DNA from 3 places in the Paenibacillus sp. FSL P2-0136 genome. Region 1 is predicted to be linked to each of the others. Evidence: riboswitches for the same ligand, from Rfam matches in the RefSeq annotation. Region 1 holds a riboswitch; each other region holds the start of a gene.
The links. A riboswitch is a leader RNA that binds a small molecule or an ion and turns the genes downstream of it on or off. The one in region 1 is predicted to bind thiamine pyrophosphate.
Positions count from the first base shown of each region.

Region 1 (10,230 bases):
GCATTCTTAACATCCACTTCGGCAGCCAGCAGACCGTTCTCGCTCAGCCACTGGTTCACCTTCTCCCATGATGCGCTGTCCTGATAGCCGAAGGGCTGGGAACCGGCATCCATCAGCGGCAGCAGGATCTCCAGACTGCGCTGCTCAATGGCTTCATCCAGCGGTGCGGTATCCTCCTGATGGGTAAGCAGCAGCTTCAGCGCTTCATCCGGGTGATCGGCTACATACTGCTGGCCTTTTCTGATGGCATCCACGAATTTGTGATAAAAGCCCTGTGAATCCTGCAGTCCCTGTTCACTGGCGACCAGCACCAGCTCATAATAATCCGGGACCCCGTAATCCACAGGATTGAAAGAGCGGACCGGATGGCCTTCCTGCTCCAGAATCAGCTGCTCATGGTTGATGAACCCGCCCATAATGCCATCCACCCGTCCGGTGGAGAGAGCAGGGATCAGCTCATAGCCGACATCCACCAGCTTGAGGGAGGAAGGGTCCCCGCCGTCGCTTTTGACCATCGTGTTCAGCATGGCTTCATACAACGGGACGGAGGAATATCCGGCTTGCTTGCCGGACAGCTCTCCCGGGCGGGTAATGCCGCTGTCTGCAGCTACCATGAGATGATTCAGCGGGTGGCGCACCAGCGCAGCAATCGACTTGATCGGAATCTGCTCCCCCCGTGCCATCAATACCTGCGGCTGGTAACTGAGTGCCAGGTCCACCTTTCCCGCAGCAACAAGCTTCAGCGCATCATTGGTATCGGCCGGCATCTGAATATCAACCTCCAGACCTTCCTCGGCGAAATAGCCTTCAGCTTCTGCCGCATACAAAAAAGAGTGGACAGCATTGGGATACCAGTCGAGCATAATCGTCAGCTTATGGACTGCGCCTTCGGCTCCAGTCCCAGCTTCAGAAGTGGCTGTAGTCCCCGCCGAAGAGCCGGAGGACGCCGGACTGTTCGTATTGGTGCAGCCTGCCAGGACGGGCAGCATACAGAGCAGCAGAGCAGACAGTAGAACGGTTGGCCTTGAAATCGCATGGTGCAGATAACGGAAATAGCGGATAGTAGTCATGAATAACGTCCTCTTTTCTTCAGAATAATCTTCTCCAGTGCGGCGACAGCCAGAAACAGCAGGATACCGAGCACGGATAACAAGACAACAGCGGCGAACATCTTGGCACTCTGGAGATTCCCTGCCATTCTGCGGCTGAAATAGCCCAGCCCCTGGCTGCCTCCAAGCCATTCCCCGATGGTTGCACCGATCACACAGTACACAGCCGACAGCTTCAGTCCGGAGAAAAAAGAGGGCAGGGCCAGCGGAACGCCCACCTTCCCGAGAATCTGCCAGCGGTTCGCGCCATATGTCAGCAGCAGCTCCCGGTAGGCGTCCGTGTTCTTGGACAAGCCGTCATAGGTGCCGATGACCACCGGGAAGAAAGCGGTCAGGAAGACAACGGCGACCTTACTCCATAGGGTGTAGCCGAACCACATGATGAACAGGGGAGAGAGCGCGATCAGCGGAACCGTCTGGCTGATGATCAGCAGCGGGTACAGCGCCTTGGCCAGCGGACTGAACAGGTGCATGGCGATTCCCAGCAGGCAGCCGCAGACCACAGACAGTGCGAAGCCCGTGAGTACCTCAAGCAGTGTAGCCGGCAGATGCACCCCGAATAACAGGCGGCGTTCCTCCAGCAAGGCCTTGCAGACCGCAGACGGAGCCGGAAGAATGAAGGGAGGAACCAGGCCCAGCCGGGCTACAGTCTCCCAGACTGCAAGCGTCAGCAGGGCGAGCAGGGAAGCCGGACCGTAATGCTGGAGCAAGCTTCTAGGAGCGGCGGTTCTCATATAGCTTCAGCTCCAATTCCTGGCGCAGGGCGGCGAACTGCGGTTGATAGTTCAGACTGTGATGGCGCGGACGGGGGAGACCGGCTGGGAATTCCTGCATCCCGCCGCCGCTGCCCGTCATTAGATAGATTCTGTCACTGAGCAGCAGAGCCTCCTCCAGATCATGGGTGATGAACAGCACCGTCTTGTCCAGCTCCGCCCATAACTCGAGCAGCCAGCGCTGCAGTGAGCGCTTGGTAATGGCATCGAGCGCCCCGAACGGCTCATCGAGCAGCAGCAGGTCATTCCCCGCCGCCACGGTGCGGAGGACCGCCACGCGCTGGCGCATCCCGCCGGACAGCTCCTGGGGATAAGCCCCTTCGGTTCCCTCTAGGCCGAAGCGTTGCAGCAGGGTAAGAATCTCGGCCACGGCGGCCGCTTTGGGACGGCTGCGCTTGAGTTCCCAGGGCAGCAGACAGTTGTCCAGCACGGTCCGCCAAGGCAGGAGAAGATCCTGCTGCGGCATGTAGGCCACACTGCCCAGCCTCTTCGCTGCTGTAGCGGACTCGGCTCCGTTCAGCGTAATCCTGCCGTTGTCCGGCTCCAGCAGGCCGGCGATGATTTTGAACAAGGTGCTTTTGCCGCATCCGCTTCCGCCTACGACAGAAATGAATTCGCCGCGCTGCACATTCATGGATAGCTCTGAGAAGACGGGTGTCCGGGACGAACCGGTCCCGAAAGCATAGGATAGATTGCTAATGTTGATCATAAGACTATGTACAAGCCTCCCCGGATTGAAATAGAACCTGCGCGGAGCACAAAAAAGCCCCATTCATTCCCGGAGGCAATGAATGGGGCGGAAGGTACAGTCGGCTGCGGCCCTGTGACGGGAACCACTGATACATTCTGCTCCACTTCCCTCCGCTGGTATGATCCAGATCAGGTTCAAAGGGTCCGGAGCTTAAGCTCCGTCTCAGTCGGCCGACTCCCCTAGTGAATTAACAGGTGTTATTGAATTCGTAATTGCTACTTAATATACCACAAATTCCCCTCTTGTAAAGAGCAGGCGGTCAGCGCTTCGCCAGACCGGTCACGAACAAGGTGACGATGCCCCGGGAGATGTCCAGCTTGGAGGAGTGGTGCCGCTTCTGCTCATACAGGTACAGATCAGGGCTGAGAACAGAGATTAAGGCCGTGGCCGCAAAGACAGGATCAATGTCAATAATCTCATCGCCCTCCGCAGCACGCTGCAGCAGCTCTGTCATCATCACCCCCAGCCGCTGAAAAAAAGGATGCTCAAACTGGGTCAGCTGCTTCTTACCTGTGAACTCGGCTTTGATCATATTCAGCAGCTCGGCATACTGCTCAATGAAATCGGCAATCTGCTCAATGCTGCTCTGCAGCTGAGCGAGAGCCGGAGCTTCACCGGCACTGGCAGCCACCTGCTGCTCCAGCCCGGACAGGAATTGATCTGCGCTGCCCTTCAGCAGTGCAGAACAGATCTCACCCTTGTCCGTGAAGCGGCGGTACAGGGAGCCTTGTCCTATGCCTGCCCGCTTGGCAATGCTGTACATGCTGACTGCCTCAAGTCCGCTCTCGGTGAACAACTGGCGTGCAGCTTCAAGAATCCGCTGTACATAAGGATCGGCGGACTCGGACGGAGCGGATTCTTTGGCTTGCGGAGCTGAGCGCGGGAGCTGTGCAGCATCGGTGTCTGGCTTTTTCATGAGAACCCCTTTCAGAAATAAATCAGCGATTTACAGAAAAATAAATAAAAGAATTGACACAACGGACAATTGTCCGTAGACTATGAATTGCACTTACGGACAGTTGTCCGTTCACTCATTATATAGAACAATCTGCCCGCAGGTCAATGTAGAACGCGGACAGCTCAGGAGGAGAAGAGACATGGATCAGACCTTGAAGCAGGAAGCCGATTTCCGGCTGTCCAGCATTCTGGTTCCGCTGCTGGCCATTATTGCCGGAGTATTTATGGTTGTGCTGGACAGTACGGCGATGAATGTAGCCTTGTCCAGGCTGGTGGTGGATTTCAAGACGGACCTGCATACGCTGCAGTGGGTAGTTACCGGATATATGCTGGCTCAGGCTTCAGTTATTCCGCTGTCAGGCTGGCTGTCTGACCGGTTCGGGGCCAAGACGGTCTTCCTGACGGCGGTAATTGTGTTTACGATAGGCTCGATTCTGTGCGCTACACCAAGCAGCGCCGAATGGCTGATTGTTTTCCGGGTCATTCAGGGACTAGGCGGCGGCTGTGTGCTCCCTGTCGGGATGGCCTATGTGTACAGACTGGCCCCCAAAAGTAAGGTTGGCGTTGTCATGGGGATTATGGGCATTCCCGTCCTGTTCGCACCCGCTATTGGTCCGGTATTGTCGGGCTGGCTGGTTGAATACCATTCCTGGCGCTGGATCTTCCTCATTAATATTCCGATTGGCATCATTGCTGTGCTGATCGGACTGCGCAAGCTGCCGAATGCGGCAAAGAACAGCGTGCCCGGCATGGATAAGCTCGGTATGGTTCTTGGACCGCTGGCTTTTGCTTCGTTAACCTACGGGGTTAGCCAGGGCGCGCAGAGCTGGACCTCTGAGAAAACGCTGATCGGGCTGCTGCTGGGCGCTGTGGCGCTGACCGCTTTTGTCATCGCTGAACTGCGCTCCAAGACACCGCTGCTGGAGTTGCGGATTCTGAAATCCGTTGATTTTACGACAGGAATCATCGTGCAGTGGATTGCCCAGTTCGGCTTATACGGCGCACTATTCCTGCTTCCGCAATTTCTGCAGCAGGCCCGGGGCTTCGGCGCATTTGATACCGGTCTGACGCTGCTGCCGCAAGCCATCGCTTCCGGGCTGATGATGCCGATTGCCGGGATCCTGTTCGACCGGATCGGTGTGCGCTGGCTCGTGGTCTGCGGTCTGAGTCTGGTCTCCGGCGCGTTATTCCAGTATTCTCATGTGGATCTTACCACGCAGAGCCGCGATCTGATCCTTCCGCTGATCATGTGCGGGGCTGGAATGGGACTGATGATGATGCCGATGAACACGCATCTGCTCAACAAGGCACCAAGTCATCTGGTGAACCGGGTAACCTCGCTGACGAATTCGATGCAGCAGGTGATTACCTCGCTGGCCGTCTCGACCCTGGTTACGATTCTGACGGCAAGAACAACGGCGCGCGGTACCGAGATGCAGGAGGCCGCTGCCGCTGCCGGAAAGAGTACCGCAGGCGCTTCGCAGGATGCGCTTCTGCTGGCTAAGCAGACGGTATTGTCGCAAGGCTTCGCGGACACGTTCCACATTATGATGTTTGTCGCGCTTGGCGGTGCGGTCCTTGGACTGCTGCTGCGCCGGGGCCGCCATTCCGGAGCTGAGCGTTCCAAGGAAAAGGCGGCACCGGAAATCATGCACGTATAGCTATGCCCACACAGAAGCAGAGCTTGTAACATCCATAAAGCAGCGATTCTCCTTTTGCCGGAGGGTCGCTTTTTTTTGTTGATTTCTGTTCTGAATATCCTGATGCAGGAGCAGAATTTGGGGCAAGCTAAGCTATGGAAAATCAATACAATATAAATCCGATGTATATAATCGGAAAAAGTTATTGACGCAGGTAACACCCCGGTGTTACGATTCATTTTGCCACTAATTACGGTGCCTGAAGAGAAGAAGATACGAGAGGGGATTCATCGAATGAAAAAACTAAGTCTAACTATTATGCTGCTCCTGACCATGGTCACGGCTGCGGCTTGCGGAAGCAACAATACGGACAAGACAGCAACGGGCGGCAACACTCCGGCTGAACCTACGGCTGCGGCTACAGAGGGTGCAGCTTCCGGGGAGCAGAACAGCCTGGAAGCCGTCAAAGCCAGCGGCAAGCTGCGCATCGGAACCGAAGGGACCTACGCACCGTTCACCTTCCATGATGCAGACGGCAAGCTGACGGGCTTCGATGTCGAGATCGCCGAAGAAGTCACCAAGCGCCTGGGTGTGAAGCCGGAGTTCATTGAGACGCAGTGGGACGGGATTTTTGCCGGGATGGATGCGAAGCGCTTCGATGTGATTTTCAATGAAGTCTCTATCACCGATGAGCGCAAAGTGAAATATGATTTCTCCGATCCGTATATTGTCTCCAAGGCTGTGCTGATCGTGCCGGAGGATAATCAGGATATTAAGACATTTGCTGATCTCAAGGGTAAAAAAGCCGGCCAGTCGCTCACCAGCAACCTCGGCAAAATCGCCACAGACAACGGTGCCGAGATCGTATCTACCGAAGGCTTCAACCAGGCGATTGATCTGCTGCTCTCCGGACGGATTGACGCCACTGTCAATGACGGCTTGTCTTTCCTAGATCTGAAGAAGCAGAAGCCGGATGTCAAGATCAAGCAGGTGGATGAGATTGCCGAAGGCTCGCATAGTGCCGCAGTCTTCCTGAAAGGGAATGACGAGCTGGTGCAGGCTGTGAACGAAGCACTGACCGCTATGAAGAGCGACGGAACCTACCTTAAGATCTCCGAGAAGTACTTCGGCACTGACGTATCGAAATGATGGATGACCGCCAAATACAAATATTTCTCGATTCATTGCTGCCTCTGTTCAAAGCAGGGGTGGCTTTTACCCTTCCGTTAGCACTGGTATCATTCATCCTGGGCCTGCTGCTGGCTGTAATTACGGCACTTGCCCGGCTGTCCTCCTGGAGGCTTCCGAGGCTGATCGCCCGCTTCTACGTCTGGGTGATTCGGGGAACGCCGCTGCTGGTGCAGCTGTTTATTATTTTCTATGGACTGCCCGCCGCCGGGATTGTGCTTGATCCATTCATCGCTGCTGTCATCGGGTTCACGCTCAGTGTTGGGGCCTACTCCTCCGAGATTGTCCGGGCTGCCATCCTGTCTATCCACAAAGGCCAGTGGGAGGCCGCGTTCTCGGTGGGAATGAGCCGGAAGCAGGCTCTGCGCCGGGTGATATTGCCTCAAGCGGCCCGTGTGTCGGTTCCGCCGTTATCGAATTCTTTTATTAGCCTGGTTAAGGATACTTCGCTTGCGGCCAGTATTACTTATGTTGAGATTTTCCGAAAAGCCCAGCAGATTGTGGCGACCTCCTATGAACCCCTGCTGCTGTATTGCGAAGCGGCGTTGTTCTATCTGCTGTTCTGTTCCGTGTTATCGGCGCTGCAGAATTACTTGGAGAAGCGGCTGGACCGGTATTCGGCCAGTTAGGGTTAAGGAGGCATACGCATGATTGAAATACGCGATTTACATAAGTCCTTCGGGCCGCTTGCGGTGCTAAAAGGTGTGGATCTCGCCGTTGAACACGGCCAGGTCATGGTCATCATCGGACCTTCCGGCTCCGGCAAAACCACGCTGCTGCGCTGCTTCAACCTGCTGGAGACCCCTGACAAGGGCAGTCTTACGCTGAACACGATTAAGCTGGATTTCACCCCGGGCGCCAAAATTCCACAGCGTACCGTACTGTCCCTGCGCCAGCAGACAGGCATGGTGTTCCAGTCCTATAATCTGTTCCCGCATATGACGGCGATCGGCAATGTCATGGAGGGACAGATCACGGTGCAAAAGCGTTCCAAGGACGAAGCGCGCAGCAAGGCACTGGCACTCTTGGACAAGGTGGGTCTGGCAGACAAGGCAGATGCGTATCCGCATCAGCTGTCCGGCGGCCAGCAGCAGCGTGTAGCGATAGCCCGCGCCATGGCGGTCTCGCCGGAGGTGCTGCTGTTCGATGAGCCTACCTCGGCGCTTGACCCTGAGCTGGTCGGCGAGGTGCTGAAGGTCATCAAGCAGCTGGCCCGGGAGGGGATGACGATGGTTATCGTCACCCATGAGATGAAATTCGCGGCCGATGTGGCCGACCGGATCATCCTGATGGATAACGGAGTCATTCTGGAGCAGGGAACCCCCCGGGAGGTACTGGAGCAGACGAAGAACCCGCGCGCACTTCAATTCCTGAACCGGCTCAGCGGGGAAGAGTGATTGCGGGACGGAGTATATTAAGGCAGACCGGGAGGGGAGTCCTAGTCTGTCTTTTTATTGTTTTGTAGGAAATTATAGTTACTGTCCATTGCGGATATAGTGTACATGCATAAAACCGAATGCAAATGGCTGGTACAACAGTTCATGAGCTAATGTATGTGAAAAACAGCATACATTGTGCTCGCAAGCAGGCATATGGTCTGAATATATGTGAAAAACAGCATACATTGTGCTCGCAAGCAGGCACACGGTCTGAATGTATGTGAAAAACAATATACATTGTGCCCGCAAGCAGGAATATGGACCAAATGTATGTGAAAAACAGCATAAATTGTGTTTACGCGAAGATGAGGTGGTAGGCGAACGTAAACGAAGAAGTGCACTTGAATCCGTGTTTGTAACTCCCCTCTTTAAACAGCGGAGCGGGCGGAATGATTGTGGAGAAGCGGAGCGGTCGCCTTTGTATCCGGATTTTCACCGATTAGGGGAATGAAAAAAATCTGGATGCAAGAGCGATTGGAACAACATTCCGTTTGCGGAGCGTGCTCCTAAGCGTCGCCGTAATTTATACTCCATTACAAATACAATAAAAAAACAAGACTGCCCCTAGCCGTAACGGCTTCCAGGACAGCCTATTATTTATCATACGCGGATAAAGCGGTATGAACGAATCCAACTTTCCTTTACTTCTGTGTGCCGCCATCGCTAACGGACTTCAAGTAGTCCAGCGTGTTATACAGTATTACTGCTGCTTCAGCGCGGGTAATATTGCTCTTCGGATTGAACTTGCCGCTGGCATCGAGGGCAGTGATCTTGTATTTCAGCGCCCGCTGAATGCTGCCCTGATAGGAAGGGTCCAGCGCGTCTGCATCTGTAAGTTCAACTGGGACAAGATTTATCATCGGCAGGTTACCGGCCTTTTCCACAGCTTGAACCAGCATACTGGTATACAGCTCTTTGGTAATCGGCTTGGCCGGATCGATATTGGCCGGGATATTCACACCATTATAATGGGCATTGATGAAGGCTTCGGCGTACCAGGCATTGTCTTTTACTTTGGAGAACAGCGCACTTGCCTGTGGTGCCTTATTGAAATCAATCGCTGCCAGGCTAAGCTGGAGACCGCCGGAGATAAACTGTATCCCTTGCGCTGTAGTTACTGTGGATGCCGGCAGAAATTGGGTGTCGGAGATTCCTTTGATCAGGCCTTGCTCCTTCAGAGAGTTGATCTTATCCTTACCGGTAACCTGGCCGATATCTTTGAAGCTGCTGCCGGCTGCGAAAATTTGTCCGCCAAGAGAGAAGGAAAGGAGGGTTACTGCTGTAATAGCTGCGATCGTGTTTTTTTTCATACTCATCTGAATTCCACCTCTATTATAGGGTTGGGCCGTTTGGCCTGTATCAACTCCTCTAACGTAATGAGATCAGAAAAGGTTGCAAGCGAATGTATCCCGGTCTACAGGTCCGGCCAGCTACATCATTTCCTGAAACAGCAGATTGCGGTAGGGGTACCGGCTGAATCTGGTCTTGAACAGCAGGGCTATTCCGCTTTCTTCAATCGTTACGGATTTCAGTGACGTTGTCTTCACATGGCTGCGGACCATCGCCCTTACCGCCCGGTTGTCCTTACGCCGGATGGCGGCAGCCATCGCTTCCGCGAAGCTCCGGTTAACCGCAAGCTCGCGGTACAACGGGATGATGGAACGCGCTATGCAGCGGTGGGCGTCTGTATTGAAGGTGAACTGAGCGGTTCCCGGCGGAATCGTCGTGCCATTGGTATAGAAGGCAACAGGCAGCGGGAAAGGGAAAGAGATGAAATAACCGATCCCGTTCGTTCCGTAATTCTCCGCATCCGCAAGTGCGGGGATACTGTGGAGCAAGCTGCCCATCAGGTCCAGGTCGGCAGTGACAATCGCGGTTGTCCATTGCCTGGCATAACTGCGGTTTCCGGCAATTTTCCGGTAGAACGGCAGCATGGCCGCAGCTACGCTGCGCAGTACACGGGCTGTTACAAGCCGCTGCGTCTGCTTAGGTTGTACTTTCGCCATCCGGATCATCCTCACTTTTTTACAGATTCGTTTCAATATAAGCACCTATAGGTTTTATGTGATCTTGATATAGAGTATGGGGATAGCGGGCACTTCGGAATGGGCGGACCCGGTTTCGGCAGAAATATTATCTGTGCGTGGAGCGGCAGAGGGGGGGCTATTACGGGCAAGTGGTGTTATACTGGTGTCAGGACTTTTCTTTGACGGGCAAGTTTGTTATGCTTATATCGTAACGATTACTAATTATTCTGCGGGAATTGTTCTGCTTCCGGAAAGGTGGGAACCCGGGTGAACCGAGTGGCAAATATCAGCCAGCAGTTTGCGGCTCATAATTATAAGCTTACACCACAGCGTGAGGCGATAGTGA
Region 1 covers NZ_CP150244.1:3,014,287-3,024,516, forward strand. The annotation lists gene NYE26_RS12515 (ABC transporter substrate-binding protein) at 1-1,070, opposite strand, end outside; gene NYE26_RS12520 (ABC transporter permease) at 1,067-1,843, opposite strand; gene NYE26_RS12525 (ABC transporter ATP-binding protein) at 1,824-2,591, opposite strand; TPP riboswitch at 2,722-2,824, opposite strand; gene NYE26_RS12530 (TetR/AcrR family transcriptional regulator) at 2,893-3,549, opposite strand; gene NYE26_RS12535 (DHA2 family efflux MFS transporter permease subunit) at 3,731-5,251, shown strand; gene NYE26_RS12540 (amino acid ABC transporter substrate-binding protein) at 5,525-6,379, shown strand; gene NYE26_RS12545 (amino acid ABC transporter permease) at 6,379-7,047, shown strand; gene NYE26_RS12550 (amino acid ABC transporter ATP-binding protein) at 7,066-7,815, shown strand; gene NYE26_RS12555 (S-layer homology domain-containing protein) at 8,499-9,173, opposite strand; gene NYE26_RS12560 (hypothetical protein) at 9,288-9,863, opposite strand; gene NYE26_RS12565 (transcriptional repressor) at 10,152-10,230, shown strand, end outside.

Region 2 (10,230 bases), 960 kb from region 1:
CTTGGATGATCATTGTTACGGTGCTTCTGCTGGCTATGTTCGCGTTCGGCGGGATTATGACCAAGCCTCTGCGCCTTGCTGCGGCTGGCATGAGAGAGAACCGCGATGTCTCTGCGGAGACAGCCAAGATACGTACCATGAGTCTGTTGCTGATGGTCTCGCTGGTCGTCATGATCTTTTTCATGGTCTACAACACAATTATCTAAATAACCTGCTGCCGGATGGGCAGTGTGATAACAGCTCTGGAAGCCTCGGCCTCCAGGGCTGTTTCGCATGTCTGGATGCACATGGTTGGATATTGTTCCCAACGGCTATGTATTCCGGTACACTGTGATTAGGTGCTTGGTTCATTTGGCATCACATACATACTTAGGAGTGAGCGCAGTAATGATAGGAAGAAAATTAGTAACGGTCGGGCTGGGTCTGGGCTTGCTGCTGGGTTCAGCCGGGCATATGTCTGCGGCAGCCGATTATGAAGGACACTGGGCGCAGAAGCAGATGAGCCGCTGGCTGGAAAAGGGATGGCTGAAGGGATTCGCGGACGGGTCAGTCCGGCCGGATCAGGCGATCACTAGAGCGGAATTTATCGCGTTAATCAACCAGTTGGCCGGGCTGACGGCTGAGAGCAAGGTGAAGGCTGATTTCAGCGATCTGCCTAAGACAAGCTGGGCATACGAAGAAATCTCGAAAGCGCTGGAAGTGGGCATCATCAAGGGTTACGGAGGCACGATTCGTCCGGGCGATCCCGTTATGCGCCAGGAGGCGGCGATTATGGTGAGCAGAATGATGTATTTTGAGACGGGAAGCACGGAGGTATTATCCATGTTCAGCGATAAGGATCAGATTGCAGGCTGGAGTGAAGCCGATGTCGCTGCACTGATCAATGACGGAGGAATGAAGGGGTACCCGGACGGGCGGTTTGCTCCAGAACAGGCGATGACCCGGGCCGAAGCAATTGCACTGCTGGATTATTACAATGTCACAAGCGGCGGCTTGCAGAGTGTAACTATCAGCCATTCTGAGGGGCTTGGAAGCTTTGAACCGGGAGCCGTCAAATACTATAACAATGTCACTGTATCCGGCTATGATGTGCTGCTGCAGAATCTGAAGATTTTTGGAGACCTGGTCCTGGAGGAAGGAATCGGCAACGGAGAGGTGAACTTGGACAGTGTTGAAGTACTAGGCAAGGTCATCATACAGGGAAGCGGAGATCCCTCAGTGCAGCTCAAGAACACAACCATGAACCAAGTGATTGTGCAGAAAAATAGTGGAACTGCCCGCCTGGTCACCGAAGGTACAGCCTGGGTGAAGGCATTGTCGGTACAGTCCGGTGTAAATCTGGAAGAGGGGGAGGGTACCGGAGACGGGTTCACAGATATTGATCTGCCATCCGGCCTTGCAGCCGGGATCGTAGTGACGCTTAACGGCAATTTCGGAGATGTGAACATTGAAGCCAAAGGACCCGTCCTCCACCTGCAAAAAGGCTCCATACGCACGCTTAAGACCGCTGCCACTGCAACAGGGGTTAAGATAGAGCTGGATGAAGGGACAACGGTGACGCAGGCGATTCTAAATACGTCAACGAAGGTTACGGGTGCGGGTAAGGTTCAGGATGCAATTGTGAAGGAAGATGAATAGAGTTCTGGAAATAAGGCCGCTATCCCAAGGAGTGAGGTCTTGTCATGAGGGGCGATGTACTGCTATGAAGAGATATCGACCCGATTTATGCGAAAACAAACATGTCTTTCAAGGCACAGCTCCAGCATGAAAATGAGCAACGTGCCTAAAAACAGAATACAGCATCGTTCCCCGGTCTATCTCTATATCCCGTTTCGCCCCAGGTACTCCCGGTCCAGTATCGCGTAAAAGTATTGGTTCACCCACTGGTCATTCCAGTGTATTTCTTCCCGGAATACGCCCTCGCGGACCATGCCTAGCCTATCCAGCACCTTGATGGATGCGGTATTGTATTCATTGCACATAGCCACGACTCTATGGGCCTTCCATTCTTCAAAAGCAAGCTTCAAGGCCAGCTGCGCCGCCTCGGTGCCGTAGCCTTGCCCCCGGTATTCAGGGAACAGGCTGTAGCCCAACTCCCAGCTCTCGCGCTCTTTTACATACCAATGTATACTCAGTTCCCCTACAGGGGTTGCTTCGGGAGTGGCTAGCCTGATCAGGAATTGTCTATGCCAGTCGCTCTGGATTCGTTCCGCCACAGTCTTCCGGACTGCCTCCTTGTCGGTTGGAATCATATCCTCGAAGGGCCAGAGTGAAGCGCTCATTTCCAGATCTGTGATGAAATCGATATCGTCCGGGGTGACCGGAGATAAGGTGATTCTTGCATTCATTGTGCGATACCCTCCTGCTAGTATGATTTCGATACGATCTTGCCGTGGTTCCTCACAAAGTATAGGACATTCCCCTTAGCGGATATAGATAATATTCTTTTTGGAAACGTTCGTTCCTTACCGTACTACCGTTCCGATATAGGCACCGTTGAATGAAGATTGGCTGTTTGGGCGGCTGCCAAGTGTGGTAAGTAACATAACGTACAGTCAAGCAGGCACACTGCCTGATGCATAAACACCAGACCTTAAGCCATGCTAACATGATTAATCAACAATACTGTGGACAGCGAAAGGAGAATGGATTATGCCAGACACTAACAAACAACCTGTCAAAACTCTGCCCCCGCAGGTACAGGATCAGCGCCCGGGAATTGAGAGTGAGATGAACCCGCTCCCGGAGTTTGAGACACCGGCGTACAAGGCAGCAGGCAAGCTGCTGGGCAAGGCTGCGCTCATTACCGGAGGCGACAGCGGGATCGGGCGTGCGGTTGCCGTTCATTTTGCCAAGGAGGGCGCGGATGTGGTGATCTCCTACTTGAACGAGCATGAGGATGCGGAAGAGACCAAGCGCCAGGTTGAGCAGGAGGGCAGAACGTGTATTCTGATCGCCGGAGATATCGGGGACGAATGCTTCTGTCAGAGCTTGATACGTCAAACCGTTGAAGGACTCGGCAAGCTTGACATCCTGATTAACAATGCGGCGGAGCAGCATCCGCAGGACCATATTGAGGACATTACAGCGGAGCAGCTGGAGCGTACGTTCCGGACGAATATTTTCTCCATGTTCTACCTGACGAAGGCAGCTATGCCTCATCTTAAAAAAGGCGCTACGATCATTAACACGACCTCCATCACGGCGTATCGCGGCAGCCCGCAGCTGCTGGACTATTCGTCCACCAAAGGAGCCATTCTCAGCTTCACTCGTTCGCTGTCAATGAATCTGGCCGATAAGGGCATCCGCGTGAACGCAGTAGCGCCCGGACCGATCTGGACCCCGCTGATTCCGTCAACCTTTGACGCGAAGAAGGTCAGTGAGTTCGGCGGCACCCAGCCGATGAAGCGCCCGGGGCAGCCTGAAGAGCTGGCACCGGCGTATGTATACCTGGCCTCGGACGATTCCTCCTATGTGAGCGGACAGGTGATGCATGTGAACGGCGGTGAGGTTGTCAACGGATAATGGGTGCAGAATAAGATCTGGATGCAGATTCTTTAATCGGCATCTTCAGAAATCGTGTGCAACATATAAATTCTATTTTTAAAAAGCCTAACCGCTTGCCGGTAGGCTTTTTTTCAGCGCTTGTAACTATTACAATATAATTCCGTCTATTTAGATAATTTGATATGAATAGGGGATTGGGATGCTTAGAAAAAAAGGATTCATTCTATCTGCAGCGGGGATTTTAGTTTTTCTGGTAGTGTTCATTTATTTGACTCCTTTTGCAGGAAGACTTGTGGCAAATACAAGATTGGAAGGAAATGCAAAAAGCATTGGGGTTAGAATTACACAGGAATCGCCGCCGCTACCCCTTGTTACTTCCGGGAAAACCCAAATTCCGGTTACCCAAGGCAGCTATTGCTGGGGAAAATTAGGATGTGCGGATTATGCAGGAGGACAATCCATGGTACAGGGGGTTACTCCCACTGCTATAGCCCCTGAGGGGGGGATCAATGTTGCTTTTACTTATAAACCGGCACCCGGCGGGTTAACCGTTCAGCAATTTGTCGATGATAAAGAAGTGCAAATTCCATTGAAGAACGGCTCTTTTAATGCTCCAAAAGAACAAGGCGTTTATTACTACGGCATATCAGCATTCTGGACATCCGAGGATGGTAAATTTTCAGAAGGGAGTTCATCCGTGGCTTTTGTAATTGAAGTAAAATCTACGAAAGAATAGCTCTAACAGGAATTATATGCTAATATACAAAAAGCAAGGCCAAACAATAGCATAGAACGATCACTAGGGGAGCCGCAAGGCTGAGACGGGCGTATCTGCTCGGACCCTTTGAACCTGATCTGGGTTATACCAGCGTAGGGAAGTGGAGAACGAATATTGCAGCGGGGGTATACGGCTAATACCGGTATTCCTGTTTCTATTCCAGACTGCTTCCTTATGGGGGCGGTCTTTTTTGTGTTTGGAGGTAGGGATCAGCGTAGTGCTGAGGAGAGGAAGGTGGACGTGTTGCACGAAATTCATGTCATCTCAGACGGACGGCTCCACCCTGAGAAGCTTGCGGAGCTGGCTGCGGCGGTACATCCCATGGTGGATTATATCCATCTCCGGGAAAAAGCCATGTCCGCCCGCGAACTGCTGGCGGCGGCGCAGCAGATGCTTCAGGCCGGGGTTCCGCCTTCGAAGCTGGTCATAAATGACCGGATCGATGTTGCCTTGGCCGCTGGGGCAGGCGGTGTACAGTTGGCCTGGCATAGCCTTCCGCCAGCCGCAGCACGCGGGCTTGCACCGGGCCTGCGGATCGGCAGATCGGTACACTCGCAGGAAGAGGCTGCGGAGGCTGGAAGGCAAGGAGCAGACTTCTGCCTCTACGGGCATGTTTTCCCGACAGCTTGCAAGTCGGGGCAGCAGGCACGGGGACTTGCGCAACTGGCCGAGGCTGTCCGCTGGAGCCGCATCCCGCTGATTGCGCTTGGAGGGATTACCCCGGGTAATGCCGGAGCGGTGCTGGCCCAAGGGGCGGCTGGCATTGCTGTCATGTCGGGGATCTGCGGAGCCCCGGACCCGGTGGCAGCGGCCATGGCGTACAGGGAAGCGGTCCACAGGGACAGGGCAGCGGAGCTGGCTGAAGCGCTGGATATGGCTCAAACACAGGGCACAGCAGGAGGTGAACAGGCATGAATGTGACCGTTAACGGAAAGAGGCAAAGAATCGAAGAGAGCTGCCGGACACTGGAGGATCTGCTCTCCCGGCCCGAGTGGGCCGGTAAGCTGGTGATTGTCGAACTGAATGGTGAGCTTGCTGGCAGAGAGGTTTACGGAGAGACACTGCTCAGTGAGGGGGACCGGGTGGAGCTGGTTCATTTTGTAGGCGGAGGCTGAACACGAAGACTTATCCCAGGAGGCGTTAACATGCAAGATCCATTGATGATTGGCGGAGTGACTCTAACCAGCAGACTGTTCATTGGTACCGGAAAATACAGCCGCAACACCCTCATTCCCGAGGTGATTACGCGATCAGGCTCACAGGTCATTACCGTTGCTCTGCGCCGGGTGGACCCGGAGAGCAGTGACAATATTGTCAGCCATATTCCTTCCCATATGACCTTACTGCCTAATACCTCCGGTGCGCGCACCGCAGAGGAAGCAGTACGGATTGCCCGGCTGGCGAGATCGGCGGGGCTGGGGAACTGGGTGAAGATTGAGGTCATCAACGACCAGAAATATTTGCTGCCGGATAATACCGAGACCATCCGGGCGACCGAGATCCTTGCAGCAGAGGGCTTCGTGGTGCTTCCGTATATGAGTCCTGACCTGTCCGCCGCCCTGCGGTTGAAAGCAGCGGGGGCTGCGGCCGTGATGCCGCTGGGAGCGCCGATCGGGTCCAACCGCGGACTGCAGACCAAGGAACTGATCCGGATTCTGATCTCCGAGACGAATCTGCCGGTGATCGTGGATGCCGGAATCGGCAGACCGTCCGAGGCGGCTGAGGCGATGGAGATGGGGGCCGCAGCGGTGCTGCTTAATACAGCGATTGCCACCGCCTCGGATCCGCTGCTGATGGCAGAAGCCTTCCGTGACGCGGTAGCCGCAGGGCGCAAGGCTTATCTCGCCGGACTGGGGCCTGTGGAAGAGACGGCGGCAGCCTCTTCACCGTTGACCGGGTTCTTGGCCTGACAGATGGAATAGGAAGGAGAGAACGGTTATGAGCTTTTATGAGACGATGACCCGGCTGGAGCAGCTTCCTTACGGGACGCTATGGAGCCGGTATACGGCAGAGGATGTGAAGCGTGCGCTTCGTGCAGAGCGGGTGGATGAAGAGGGGCTGATGGCACTGTTGTCACCGGCAGCGGAGCCTTATCTGGAGGAGATGGCGCAGAAGGCGCACCGCTTAACGCGTACGCATTTCGGCCATGTGATGCAACTGTTTACACCGATGTACCTGGCTGATTATTGCGTGAATCACTGCACGTATTGCAGCTTCAGTTCTATTTATGATTTTCCGCGCAAAAAACTGACGCTGGAGCAGGTCGCCCGGGAAGCGGAGACCATCGCAGCCACAGGCCTGCGCCACATTCTGATTCTGACCGGAGAATCCCGCAGGGACAGTCCGGCCGGTTATGTGAGGGACTGCGTGAATGTGCTGCGCCGCTATTTTGCCTCCGTCAGCATTGAAGTGAATCCGCTCTCGACAGCAGAATATGCTGAGCTCAGAGAAGCTGGCGTGGACGGTCTGACGCTCTATCAGGAGGTCTACCATCAGGAAACTTATCGTGCGCTGCATGTAAAAGGACCCAAACGCGTCTACCGCAACCGTCTGGACGCTCCCGAACGGGGCTGTCAAGCCGGGTTCCGTTCGGTGAATATCGGAGCCCTGCTTGGCATGTACGAATGGCGCCAGGAGGCGCTGGCCACTGCGCTGCATGCGAGATATTTGCAGGACAAGTACCCGGAATGCGAAATCGGGCTGTCGACTCCCCGGTTCCGGCCTTACTTAGGCGAATTCAATCCCGCAAGCGATGTAACCGACCGTGCGCTGGTGCAGATTATTCTGGCCTACCGCCTATTTCTGCCGCGCTCCGGCATCTCGCTGTCTACACGCGAGCCTGCGGCCTTGCGCGATCATCTGGTCCAGCTCGGCATCACGAAGATGTCCGCAGGGGTATCCACCGAAGTGGGCGGACATTCCCTGGAAGGGGGAACGCCGCAGTTTGAAATCTCGGACAACCGCAGCGTGAACGAGATGGCCGAGATGCTGCGTTCGCAAGGACTCCAGCCGGTATTCAAGGACTGGGATATCCTGTCCGAGCCGCTTGGGTTTGAGATAGGCAGGCTGAATCTGGTTGAGCCTGATGTGACCAAACCGGATGTAATTTAAACTGATCAGGATAAACGAATGAACTTAACTTGACTAGACTAAGCGAATCAACTTAAACTGACCAGACTAACCGTGCCTAACTTAACTTGACCAGACTAATCGTGCCTAACTTAACTTGACTAGACTAACCGTGTCTAACTTAACTTGACCATATGCAAATAACCCGCTTCATGGCGGGTTATTTGCATTGTATAAGGGTTATAAGTTGCATGTGGGCCAAACGTGTGCGAAAAACCGAACACAATTGGTGCGGATGGAGAAAATGCGGGCCGTTTAAGAGCGGCATTCGCATAGCATTGTTAACACGTAAGTATATCAGCCAACGCTAGGAGCCAACACATGCGAATGTGTACTCTATCTACTCTATAGATTCAGGCTCTCCGGCAGACTGTCCCTGACTCGCACTGGAAGACAGCTCGTCCAGCGACATTTCGAAGCCCGGAGCCATGTGTTTAAGGAAATACTCCATCTCAGGCATCTCCAGCACATGCAGCTTCGCGGCAGTCTGCTCCCTGGCAGCGGCGAATTCGCGGTTGCCTGCGGCGACCTCCCAGACGCATTTCAGGTAAGCGTCCAGCACATCCGCTGCCTTGACGTAGCGGAGCAGTCCGGCATCCTCGGAGCCGGGAGGGCTGGTGTGCGGCTGCAGGAGCGGCGCATAGACTGCGCTCAGCTCCGGCGGGATCATGGCCGCCAGCCGGTCGGCGGCCACCTGCTCCATCTCGCGGAAGCTGGACAGCAGACGCGAGTTGTCATGCTTCACCGGCGTAGCGATGTCGCCGGTGAAGACCTCGGTGGCGTCGTGGAACAGCGCCATCGTGGATGCGCGGTCGGCGTTCAGCGAGCGGCCGAAATGGGCATTGCCGATGGTGCACAGCATGTGCGCCAGCAGGGCGACCTGGAATGAATGCTGCGCCACGTTCTCCGGGGCGGTGCTGCGCATGAGGCTCCAGCGCTGGATATATTGCAGCCGGTAGAGATAGGCGGAGAAATGGTAGTTCAATTTTGAAGTAACCCCTTTCATGAGCAGCTTAATGTGCTATTATAGTAACTAATTGTACCAGAGTTAGGGCCGCTTGAACCAGATGGAGAGGAGACTGAATGAAGATGCAGCATTTTGAAGAGAGCATTTATAATTTGATTGTAGAGACCTCCACGAACCTGCCGGGAGATGTGCGCCGGGCAGTGGCCAGAGGGCGGGCGCTGGAAGACCGGGCGACACGCTCCGGACTGGCACTAACCACGATAGCGCAGAATATCGGGATGGCGGAGCAGCAAATATCGCCGATCTGCCAGGATACGGGGATGCCGACTTTTATCATTCATACGCCGGTGGGCGTGAATCAGATAGAGATGAAGAAGGATATTCACAGCGCAATTATCCGCGCTACGAAGAACGGGAAGCTGCGGCCCAATTCCGTGGATTCACTAACCGGCGAGAACAGCGGGGATAATCTGGGGGCAGGGACTCCGGTGATTCACTTCGAGCAGTGGGAGGAAGAGAGCATTGACGTACGGCTGATTCTGAAGGGCGGCGGCTGCGAGAATAAGAACATCCAGTACAGCCTTCCGGCAGAGCTGGAGGGACTCGGCAAAGCCGGACGCGACCTCGACGGTATCCGCAAGTGCATCCTGCATTCCGTATACCAGGCGCAGGGCCAAGGCTGTAGCGCAGGATTCATTGGTGTAGGCATCGGCGGCGACCGTACCACGGGCTATGAGCTGGCGAAGAAGCAGCTGTTCCGCAAGGTTGAGGATGTGAATCCTAATGAAGATTTGGGCAAGCTGGAGAATTACATTATGGAGAATGCCAACAAGCTCGGAATCGGCACGATGGGCTTCGGCGGTGAAGTGACGCTGCTGGGCTGCAAAATCGGGGTAATGAACCGGCTGCCTGCCAGCTTCTTTGTCTCTGTAGCCTATAACTGCTGGGCCTTCCGCCGCCAGGGCATTCTGGTTCATCCGGCTACTGGTGACATTCAGGATTGGCTGTATGAGAGCGGCACCGGGATATCTGTTGAGGGGGAAGCTGCACCGCAGCCGGTTGCTGAACCTGTGGGTGTAGCTGCGGCAGAACGGACAACTTCCGGCGTGGTGCCAGAGGATGCTACGATTCCTGCGGCACCGGCTATTGTATCCGGGACGGGTGAAGCAGCTTCGGATGCAGCCGTTTCAGGGAATGGGGCAGGATCTGAACCGGCTGCGGCAGCTTCCGCTGGCTCAGGCGGCTCGCGCGAGATCCGTCTGACCACACCGATCAGCGAGGAGGATATCCGCAGCCTGCGTGTCGGCGATGTGGTGATCCTCTCCGGCGAGATGCACACCGGCCGCGATGCCCTGCACAAATACCTCATGGATCATGACACCCCTGTCGATCTGAACGGTGCCGTCATCTATCACTGTGGCCCGGTCATGCTGAAGGATGATGAAGGCTGGCATGTGAAGGCGGCTGGCCCGACGACCAGTATCCGCGAGGAGCCGTATCAGGGCGATATTATTAAGAAGTTCGGCATCCGCGCTGTAATCGGCAAAGGCGGTATGGGACCCAAGACCCTCAAGGCCTTAGGGGAGCACGGCGCGGTCTACCTCAATGCAATCGGCGGTGCGGCGCAGTATTACGCAGAATGTATCAAGAAGGTCAACGCCGTAGACTTCATGGAATTCGGTATTCCTGAAGCGATGTGGCATCTGCAGGTGGACGGCTTCGCAGCGATCGTGACCATGGATGCGCACGGCAACAGCCTCCATGCGGATGTCGAAAAGGATTCCGCCGCCAAGCTGGCCCAGTTCCGCGAGCCGGTGTTTAAGTAACAGGACTTCAAACAAAGAAACAG
Region 2 covers NZ_CP150244.1:2,054,077-2,064,306, forward strand. The annotation lists gene NYE26_RS08520 (hypothetical protein) at 1-206, shown strand, start outside; gene NYE26_RS08525 (S-layer homology domain-containing protein) at 388-1,638, shown strand; gene NYE26_RS08530 (GNAT family protein) at 1,821-2,348, opposite strand; gene NYE26_RS08535 (SDR family oxidoreductase) at 2,653-3,525, shown strand; gene NYE26_RS08540 (hypothetical protein) at 3,707-4,243, shown strand; TPP riboswitch at 4,299-4,401, shown strand; gene NYE26_RS08545 (thiamine phosphate synthase) at 4,520-5,200, shown strand; gene thiS (sulfur carrier protein ThiS) at 5,197-5,400, shown strand; gene NYE26_RS08555 (thiazole synthase) at 5,431-6,195, shown strand; gene thiH (2-iminoacetate synthase ThiH) at 6,224-7,396, shown strand; gene yfbR (5'-deoxynucleotidase) at 7,755-8,399, opposite strand; gene NYE26_RS08570 (fumarate hydratase) at 8,504-10,207, shown strand.
Region 2: it holds a riboswitch for thiamine pyrophosphate, as region 1 does, so the genes downstream of both, NYE26_RS08545 (thiamine phosphate synthase) here and NYE26_RS12525 (ABC transporter ATP-binding protein) in region 1, are expected to answer to the same signal.

Region 3 (10,230 bases), 3.2 Mb from region 1:
CCGACGAAAACTTATTAGCTTCTTGCACAAACAATGCTGCCGGCCGAGCATGGAGCCCCGTCTTCAACCGAACAACTACCGGGTGCTTTGTCATGAAACGCTTACCCCCTATTTGAGATCTGCCCAAAAATTTCACATTAATTTTATAATATTATATCATTATAACGCATACCGCACTAGAAAAAAAATAATCAGCCGCCGCGGACCTTGTCCGCCAGCTCATCAATTTTGCGCAAACGGTGGTTCACACCCGATTTACTTACCGTCCCGCCCAGCATATCCCCGACTTCCTTGAGGTTAATATCCGGGTGCGCCAGTCTGATCTCGGCCACCTCCCGCAGCTTATCCGGCAAGCTTTCCAGACCCACCTCGCGCTGCAGCAGCTTGATGTTCTCAATCTGGCGTACCGCCGCACTGATCGTCTTGTTCAGATTGGCCGTTTCGCAGTTCACAATCCGGTTGACCGAGTTGCGCATATCGCGCATGATCCGCACATCCTCGAATTTGAACAGCGCCTGATGGGCGCCGATCAGACTGAGGAACTCGATGATCTTCTCGCCTTCCTTGATGTATAGGATGAAGCCTTTTTTGCGTTCTATGCAGCGGGCATTCAGGTGAAATTCACCAGCCAACTCAACGAGCGCCTTGCAGTGCTCCTCATACATGGAAGCGATTTCCAAGTGGTACGAAGAGCCCTCCGGGTTATTGACCGAACCGCCGGCCATAAAGGCCCCTCGCAGATAGGCACGCTTGCAGCAGTTCTTGCCGACAATCTCCTCATCAATCCCGTCTGTGAAAATAAAGCCCTCAGAGACAATCCGCAGATCCTTCAGGATCTCCTGGACCTGGTTCGGGATTCTTACAATATAGACGTTATTCTTCTTCAAACGCATTTTTTTACGCACGAGCAGCTCGATATGGACCTGGTAATATTTCTTAAGCAAAGAATATACCCGCCTTGCAATCGCGGCGTTCTCCGTCGAAATGTCGAGAACCACCTTTTTGCTCGAAAGCTGCACCGAACCATTCATTCGGATCAGCGCTGACATTTCCGCTTTCTCGCAGCAGGGCTGGCTCTCGACCATCGTCAGCTCTTTTTTGGTAAGGGCCGCAAAAGACAAGGGGCTCACCTCTTTCATTTAACTCTTTCTGTCAATCCAATCCTTCACCAGCTGGAAAATATGGTGACTGAGCTTATCTGTATCATGCCGCAAATAGGTTTTAAATAATACCAGCTTGTCAGCAATCACCTTATACCCGTTGCCGTCCACAGCCTCACGGTCAAGCTGTACCGGACGGGCACCCTTCTCGGCGTATTTGATCTGCACCTGCTCCGGGATCTCCCCGTCATTGACGATCACATAATCGAACAGATGCAGCCCGATATGGTCATATACGGCCTGTAGATGGTCATTAACCGTGTAATTATCCGTCTCACCCGGCTGGGTCATTACATTGCATACAAAAATCTTAATGGCCTCGGAAGCTACCACGGCTTCTGCCAGCTTTGGCACCAGCAGATTCGGCAGAATACTGGTATACAGACTGCCCGGACCGAGCAGAATAGCATCTGCGTTGCGGATAGCCTCCAGCGCCTCCGGCAGCGGCTCCACATCCACCGGCTCCAGAAATACGCGCTTGATGACGCCTCCCGCCTCCGGGATTTTGGATTCACCGGTAATCAGCGTTCCATCCGCCATCTCGGCGTGCAGGATTACCGCCTCTCCGGCCGCAGGCAGCACCCGGCCGCGAACGGCGAACAGCCGGCTAAGCTCCCGGACTGCTGTAACGAAGTCCCCGGAGATGTCAGTCAGTGCAGCCAGAATCAGATTGCCCAGGCTATGCCCGGCTAAGCCTTCTCCGCTGCTGAAGCGGTACTTCATAATCTGTGCCATCAGAGGCTCAACGTCAGCCATAGCCGTAAGTACGTTGCGGATATCCCCGGGCGGCGGCATCTGCAGCTCACTGCGCAGAATCCCGGAGCTTCCCCCGTCATCTGCGACAGTTACGATCGCCGTGATATCCAGCGGCTTCTCCTTCAGCCCCCGGAGCATCACCGAGAGTCCGGTCCCGCCACCCATCACGACGATCTTTGGACGCTGTCCTTGTTCTTCAGCCACTATTCATCCCTTCTCTCATCAATGCCGGTCGCGTTCGGAGTCCCGATGGCTGACTGCCACCGCTTCCGTCTCGCTAACCCCCAGCATTTTGCCCAGGTATTCGGCGATGGCTACCGAACGGTGTTTGCCGCCCGTACAGCCGATGCCGATAATAATCTGGGATTTGCCTTCCTTGCGGTATTGCGGAATAAGGAATTGAAGCATATCTAGCAGCTTGGTCAGGAATTCTTGCGTTTCAGGCCATTTCATTACGTAGTCGTACACCTCGTTGTCTTGGCCTGTCTTAGGCCGCAGCTGATCCACATAATGCGGATTAGGCAGGAAGCGGACGTCGAACACCAGGTCAGCATCAATCGGAATCCCATACTTGAATCCAAACGAAGTAATGTTAACCGAGAGGGTGCTTTTCCCGAGGTGGGAGAAGCGTGACACTATTTTTTCTTTGAGCTGAACCGGCTTCATGCTGCTGGTATCCAGACACAGGGTAGCTGAATTCTTCAGCTCCTCCAGCATCTGGCGCTCCATGCGGATGCCGTCCAGCGGCATGCCCTTCGGAGCAAGCGGATGATGCCTGCGGCTCTCCTTGTAACGCTGTACAAGCACTGAATCTGTGGCGTCCAGGAAAAGGATCTCACACCCGATCGTTGACTCGTCCTTGATGTAGGCCAGAGACTCCGACAGGGCGGTGAAGAATTCCCGCCCCCGAAGGTCGATGACCAGCGCCACCTTGGCGATTTTACCCTTGGACTGCTCAATCAGCTCAGCGAATTTCGGGATTAGTACAGGCGGAAGATTATCCACGCAGAAGAACCCCAGATCCTCCAGGCTCTGCACGGCAATCGTCTTGCCCGCACCCGACATGCCTGTAATGATAATCAGGGTGGCATGGGCGGGCAGGGTTTGCTCGAGGTCGGTCATTACAGCATCCCTCCCTATGATTAGTATATGAATAATTCCGGTCTTTTAAGAACGCAGCAGCAGGCCTGCCGCACCAATAATACCGGCGTCATTGCCAAGCGCTGCAGGTACAATCGTAACACCGGTCTGCAGAGGGGCAGGCGCCAGCTTGGCGAATACCCGGCGGACTTCATCGAACAGAATATCGCCTGCCTTGGAGACTCCGCCACCGACGATGAATACTTCAGGGTTCAGGACCGCTGCAACGGAGGCCATTGATTTGCCCAGGTAGAAGGCCGCCCGGTTCACAATCCGCAGCGCAGCTTCATCGCCTGCCTTGGCGGCATCGAATACTTCCTTCGCAGCGATTTTTTCAACGGTGGACAAGGAGGTCCGGTCCCCGCGTGCTACAGCATCGTTCGCCATACGGATAATGCCTGTCGCTGAGGAAACGGTTTCCAAACAGCCCATGTTCCCGCAGCCGCACTGGATCGCTTCCAGATCGGGCACCACGGAGATATGTCCAAGCTCGCCGGCCAGACCGGCAAATCCCTGATACACCTTACCATTAATGATAATACCGCCGCCGACACCCGTACCGAGCGTATAGCAGACACAATTCTCTATGCCGCGCCCTGCACCGCTCCAGGCTTCGCCCAGTGCAGCCACGTTGGCATCATTGTCTATTTTGACTGGCTTGTTCAGGCGACCCTCCAGAATGGAGCGGATCGGCACATCTCTAAATCCTATGTTGGGCGCAAGGATGATGATACCTTCACGAATATTCGTAAATCCGGCCAGTCCCGCACCGACACCAGCCAGCTGGTCCCAGGAGTACGGAGAGTCCTCCACAATCTGGCGTACATACTTCTCGATATTATCGATGACAGCATCGACGCCATCCGCAGTCCCTGTCGGACCTTCGTAAGTGTGCAGCAGGCTTCCCTCGGCATTACAGATTCCAACCTTAATCGTGGTACCACCTAAATCCACGCCAACGTAGATATGTTCAGACATGTTACAAGCCACCTTTTTCTATGCTAAAATAGTTAATCCTACGTACCCACTATAATAGAACCCTCCCCTGCGGTCAAGGAAAGGCGATACACCCGGGGCAATGGACTTCAGTTCTTATTTGTTAACAAAAAGACTTTCTCACCAGGTAGGCAAGAAAGTCCGTTCATTCTCTTCTATTGTAGGGTGCCAGATACCTTAATGCTATTCGGACAAAATCCGCTTCTGGCCCTCAAGAGCACGGATCGGTGCGATATTCTGGGTGAATTCCAGCGTCCCCATATAACGGCCTTCTGCATCCCGCACGGCGAAATAACGGATATAGATGAATTTATCCTTGATGTTAATCCAGAAATCTTCGGCATCCTTTACTCCGGCTTTGAAATCAGCCAGCAGCTTCTCAACAACATGCACACTTTGCGGCGGATGGCAGTTCTGTACGGTGCGGCCGATAACGGCCTTCGTCCGGGCGAAGATCCGTTCCTTGCCATGTGAGAAGTAGCGGACGACATCGTTCTCGTCGATAAAGGTCAGATCCACCGGCAGATGATTCATCAGCGTCTCGAGCTGGTGTAGCGACAGCAGCCCGGTCTCGAACCGGATGAAGCCCTGCGGGGACAGGCCTTCCCCTTCTTCCGCCGGAACATCAGCACCCTCAGGCTCCGCTGCACGTTCCGGTATCCATTCCTGGTCGGGCGCAGTCAGGCAGAAGCCGATTTCATCGCTTTCGCGGGCGATTTTGACCCACTCATCCTCAGTCAGCTTATCCAGCGCCATCGGGAGCAGAATATTCTCTTCCTTGAAGATCATCTCATTGACTTCCTTAATGATCTCCTCCAGTGCGGCTGTAATCTGCCCGCTGTCTCCGTTATAGGCGCTAAGCGCCTTCTTGGCTTCCTTGATCATATTGCGGATTCCGTCATCCACTCCCCACATTACCTTCGTAGGACCGTATATGCCGTACTTCTCCAGGTAAGGGAAAAGCAGATTCTCCTTGCGGCTGTAGTGCTTGTCGAGATCCAGCAGCAGACTCAGGTCCTCCAGCAGCTTATAGATAATCTCATCGCTGGCGTTCTTCTTGAACTTATCCGCATGCAGCTCCAGGCGGAAGTTGACCAGACGTTCGATCTCCCGGTTCTCCAGCTTGAACGTATGCACGGGATGACCGGGCTGCTCCTCAGGCTTAGAAGAACGGTGAATCTGTTCAATCGAGCCCTTGAAGATTGCCGTATGCACGGAGCAGAGGCGCTGTACTTCCTCTACCGGAATGCCTTCCTCGGTCATCAGAGAGTGCTCCATGGCGGAGATTTCCTCCACCGTAACATCGCCTACCGCTTCTTCAAAACGCGCCTTAACCTCCTCCACGCTTTTGCCCGCATGCAGCTCCTTGATGATCTCTCTCAGCATAGCCTGGCGGCGTGTCTGTTCCGGAATATCGACCTCGCGGTTATTAATCAGTTCGCTCATTACAATCTCTCCTTCTATTCTATAATCTCGAAACCATGCTGCTGAAAGGCCAGCCGAACGGTTTCCAGCTCTATTTTCTTTAATTTCATTCCTTTGGACAGGGTCATGAATCGTCCTGCAGTCTGCAGCATTCCAGGCTTCGCAATATCACGAAAACCCAGTTCCACCATGATCTCAACAATTTCCGGGTGCCTGGTTACCAGCTCAAAGACCGATTCATCCAGCTTCAACGCTTTGCTCATCCTTTTGCACACCTCACTAATGAGAATTCTTCTCAACACCAGCTTAGCATAGGGTACAGGGGTGAATTGTGATTGTAATCACTAACTACAAAAAGACTATCCCCGCCAGCCATTCAGGCTTGGGGGGATAGCCTCAGAATAATACGTTTCCGCTGTAATCACGGCCTCTCGGCCATGAACAACGTACCTACATATAGATTAGGTCATGCAGCTAAGTTACAGTGATTGGCTCCATCTATGGGAATTCCGGATATCATGCGAAATCCGCATGCTGCAGAATTTAGGGCCGCACATCGAGCAGAAATGCGCCTGCTTTGCCCCCTCCGCAGGCAGGGTCTCATCATGATACGCCTGCGCCCTTTCCGGGTCCAGGGAGAGATGAAACTGGTCGCGCCAGCGGAACTCGAACCGCGCCTTGGACAGCGCGTTGTCCCGGTCCTGCGCACCCGGATGTCCCTTGGCGAGGTCTGCGGCATGTGCAGCAATTTTGTAGGTAATGACTCCTTCGCGCACATCATTCTTGTCAGGCAGGCCTAAATGCTCCTTAGGTGTAACGTAACACAGCATTGCCGTTCCAAGCCCCCCGATTATCGCTGCCCCGATGGCCGACGTGATGTGATCATAGCCGGGTGCAATATCCGTAGTTAGCGGACCGAGGGTGTAGAAAGGGGCTTCGTGGCAAATCTCAAGCTGCTTGTCCATATTCTCCTTGATCTTGTGCATTGGCACATGGCCCGGACCTTCTACCATAACCTGAACATCGTGCTTCCAGGCAAGCGCCGTCAGCTCTCCCAGCGTCTCCAACTCGGCGAACTGTGCTTCGTCATTGGCATCGGCGATAGAGCCGGGACGCAGGCCATCCCCCAGCGAGAAGGCCACATCATACGTCTTCATAATCTCACATATGTCTTCGAAGTGTGTGTACAGAAAGTTCTCCTGCTGATGAGCCAGGCACCAGGCAGCCATAATCGATCCGCCCCGGGATACGATGCCGGTCATTCTCCGGGCAGTGAGCGGAATATAGCGCCGCAGCACCCCGGCATGAATGGTGAAGTAATCCACCCCCTGCTCCGCCTGCTCAATCAGCGTGTCGCGATAGAGCTCCCAGGTTAAGTCCTCGGCTATACCGCTCACCTTCTCCAGCGCCTGGTATATGGGCACTGTCCCGACCGGCACAGGAGAATTGCGGATAATCCACTCCCGGGTGGTATGGATCTTAGAGCCGGTGGAGAGATCCATGATGGTATCAGCCCCCCAACGGGTCGCCCACCGCATCTTCTCCACCTCCTCTTCAATAGAAGAAGTGACCGCCGAATTTCCGATGTTGGCATTGATCTTCACCAGGAAGTTACGGCCGATAATCATCGGCTCACTCTCCGGGTGATTGATATTGGCCGGAATAATAGCACGGCCCGCAGCCACCTCATCCCTTACGAACTCCGGCCGGATATTCTCCCGGATCGCAATATACTCCATTTCCGGTGTGATGATCCCTTGCCTTGCATAATGCAGCTGGGTCACATTGCCGCCTGCATAGGCCCGCCTCGGATTCCTGCGCAGTCCTGGATAAGCTTCTGCGGCAGCCCCCTCTCTGCGAATTCCGTTATCCTCCGGCCGGACGGCTCTTCCGGTGTACTCCTCCGAATCGCCACGCTCCGCGATCCAGCTTGAACGGTGCGGCGGCAGCCCCCTCCGAATATCCGTCTCCTCCGCGGCATCCGTGTACATACCGCTTGTGTCATAGACACGCAGCGGAGCATTTTCCTCTTCCCCGGCAACGCCTTCGGTTCTGCTAAGGCTGATCTCCCGCATTGGCACCCGGATATCCGGGCGTGAGCCCTCCACATACACTTTACGGCTTGCGGGGAATCCCGAAAGATCCACCTCTTCGTTTTTACCCATTCCTGTCATTTCAATCTCCTCCTCTTCGCTCTGTACACTCATCAGATAAGAGGTCACGCAGCAGATTGAGCTGAAGAATCTATTGATTCCTGCAAGTCAAAAAGCCGCTCCACCTGGAGCGGCTTTATTAAAGGAACAGCCAAATAAAGACTGTATTCAAAAAAGGTCCGACTCCACTTTCCTACGCTGGTATGATCCAGATCAGGTTCAAGGGTCCGGAAATTCAATTTTCCCGTCTCAGCCTATTCAGGCTCCCCTAGTGGGTATCTTATCTAATTAAATACATTTTACCTGTATGGGTAATTCTTGTAAACCCGTTATTTGTCCAGCGATTCGCTCCAGTCGTGCACCATCGTGCCTTCCAGGAACTTCTCGGCATCCATAGCGGCCATACAACCGGTTCCCGCTGCCGATATCGCTTGACGGTAACGGGTATCCTGTACATCGCCACAGGCGAATACACCCGGGATGTTGGTCTCGGTGGTACCCGGGTTGACCACAATATAGCCATTCTCATCCGTATTGATCTGCCCGCCCAAGAAGGCTGTGTTCGGTGTGTGTCCAATCGCTACGAACACGCCGTCTGCCTCCACCAATTCTGTCAGACCTGTCTCATTGTTAAGCACCGTAAGGCCCTTCACTCCGGTCTCTCCTACCGTTACTTCAACCGGTGTGCGGTTCAAGGCCCAGGTTACCTTGCTGTTGTCACGCGCCCGGTCCTGCATGATCTTCGAGGCCCGCAGCTCGGGACGGCGGTGAACCAGCGTTACGCTGGATGCAAAGCGGGTCAGGAAGCTGGCTTCCTCCATGGCGGAGTCTCCGCCGCCGACGACGACAATCTTTTTATTACGGAAAAAGAAGCCGTCACAGGTCGCACAGGTGCTGACCCCGCGTCCCACATTCTCCTGCTCGCCCGGAATGCCCAGATATCTTGCAGAGGCCCCGGTTGAAATAATAACCGACTCCGCTTCCAGTACACCCATTCCGTCCACTGTTACCTTGAACGGACGCTGTGAGAAGTCCACCGACTCCACCCAGCCATTCTTGAATTCAGCGCCGAAGCGTTCCGCCTGCTTGCGCATATTGTCCATCAGGTCCGGACCCAGAATCCCTTCAGGGAAGCCTGGAAAGTTCTCCACTTCTGTCGTCGTTGTCAGTTGTCCCCCCGGCTGCAAGCCTTCAATGACCAGCGGGCTCAGGTTCGCACGCGCCAGATAAATCGCGGCAGTCAGCCCGGCCGGGCCTGTTCCGATTACAATCGTTTTGTACATTACATTGGCCTCCTTACAAGTAGGTGTTCTTACAACAGCAATTGCTTCAAATACGGGTAGTGGACGGCGATAAGCCGCCGGTTCCGGGCAGCATCCCCTTGGGTCCGGGAGCAGCCGCAGGCTCCTGCTCTTCGCCGGGCGAGCCACCGGCTTCATTCAGGTTCTCCCCGATCAACCGCTGAAGGCTGAACAATGCCGCCTCCTGCAGGCGGTCCTCCTGCAGCGGCTCCTGCTCCAGAACTCCGCGCAGTACCTCGGACATCTCCTCGTCCTCAATCCAGCGGAGAGCCTCGGTCACCTGAAGCTTCGTAGCGGAATCGCCGTAGCGCAGCGCCCAGAAGAACGAGGCGCGCAGCAGCGGATTATTCCGCACTTCTTCAGTGAATCTGCCCGTATTGCCCTTCCACTGCTTCAGCTGCTCCTGGAAGGGCAGCTGATAGTTATAGCTGACAGCAGGCATAGGGTGCCCTTCTGCCCGGGCCTGCTGGAGCTGGGACAGGAAGAACGCCGGGACAGCGGAAGCAGGGTCCAGCTTGGCTGCCTGTCTCCAGCAGCGCAGCGCCTCATCATGTTTTCCGCTATTGCTTGCCGCCGCAGCACAGTAATGATACAGCCCGGCGTCTCCGGCGACCTCCTCGTCCTTCAGCAGACGGCGGAAATGGCTGTAAGCGGCAGCGTGCCGGCCCAGGATACCCATGGTTGTAGCCATTTTGAATACATGCTCCTGATGGAACGGCACCGTTGCTTCAAGCATACCGAGCAGCGTTTCAAGCTGTTCCTTATCTCCTGCATACTGCAGGAAGATGGCCATATTGCACAGAGCGTGCAGATTGCCGGGGTCTTGCTTCAGCACCTCATTCAGACATTCCTTCGCCTTGGCGAACCGGCCCATATAGAAATGAGCTAGTGCCAGATTATTATGCGCAGCCAAAAAATCCGGGGTACCCGCAGTGATCTCCTCCAGCAGCTCTACAGCCTGAGGGAACTTCCCCTCCTCCAGCAGACTCCGCGCCCGGTCATGCTCTACGACTCCCTCACGGCTGCGGATACGCACCAGCGGAGCAGGCCGGTTCAGCTCATATTGCAGCAGCTCCATCAGCTCTTCGGATTCGGTCATGAACTCGCCGTTAGCATCCTCTTCCAAGTAAGTGACCAGCGAGCGCTCCGCCTCTTCAAAGCTTTCCATATTGGCGAAGTTATTAGCCATGTAGAAATGGCATTCTGTCATAGCGGGGTCGATTTTCTCCAGAACATGGATAAGAATCTCGTTAGATGCGGTATAATTGCCCATCTCAGATAATATACCCGCCATATTGC
Region 3 covers NZ_CP150244.1:7,450,860-7,461,089, reverse strand. The annotation lists gene NYE26_RS32115 (HPr family phosphocarrier protein) at 1-94, opposite strand, end outside; gene whiA (DNA-binding protein WhiA) at 192-1,121, opposite strand; gene NYE26_RS32105 (YvcK family protein) at 1,140-2,081, opposite strand; gene rapZ (RNase adapter RapZ) at 2,139-3,038, opposite strand; gene NYE26_RS32095 (ROK family glucokinase) at 3,084-4,034, opposite strand; gene NYE26_RS32090 (DUF438 domain-containing protein) at 4,236-5,498, opposite strand; gene NYE26_RS32085 (DUF1858 domain-containing protein) at 5,513-5,740, opposite strand; gene thiC (phosphomethylpyrimidine synthase ThiC) at 5,957-7,651, opposite strand; TPP riboswitch at 7,804-7,910, opposite strand; gene trxB (thioredoxin-disulfide reductase) at 7,960-8,913, opposite strand; gene NYE26_RS32070 (tetratricopeptide repeat protein) at 8,960-10,230, opposite strand, start outside.
Region 3: it holds a riboswitch for thiamine pyrophosphate, as region 1 does, so the genes downstream of both, thiC (phosphomethylpyrimidine synthase ThiC) here and NYE26_RS12525 (ABC transporter ATP-binding protein) in region 1, are expected to answer to the same signal.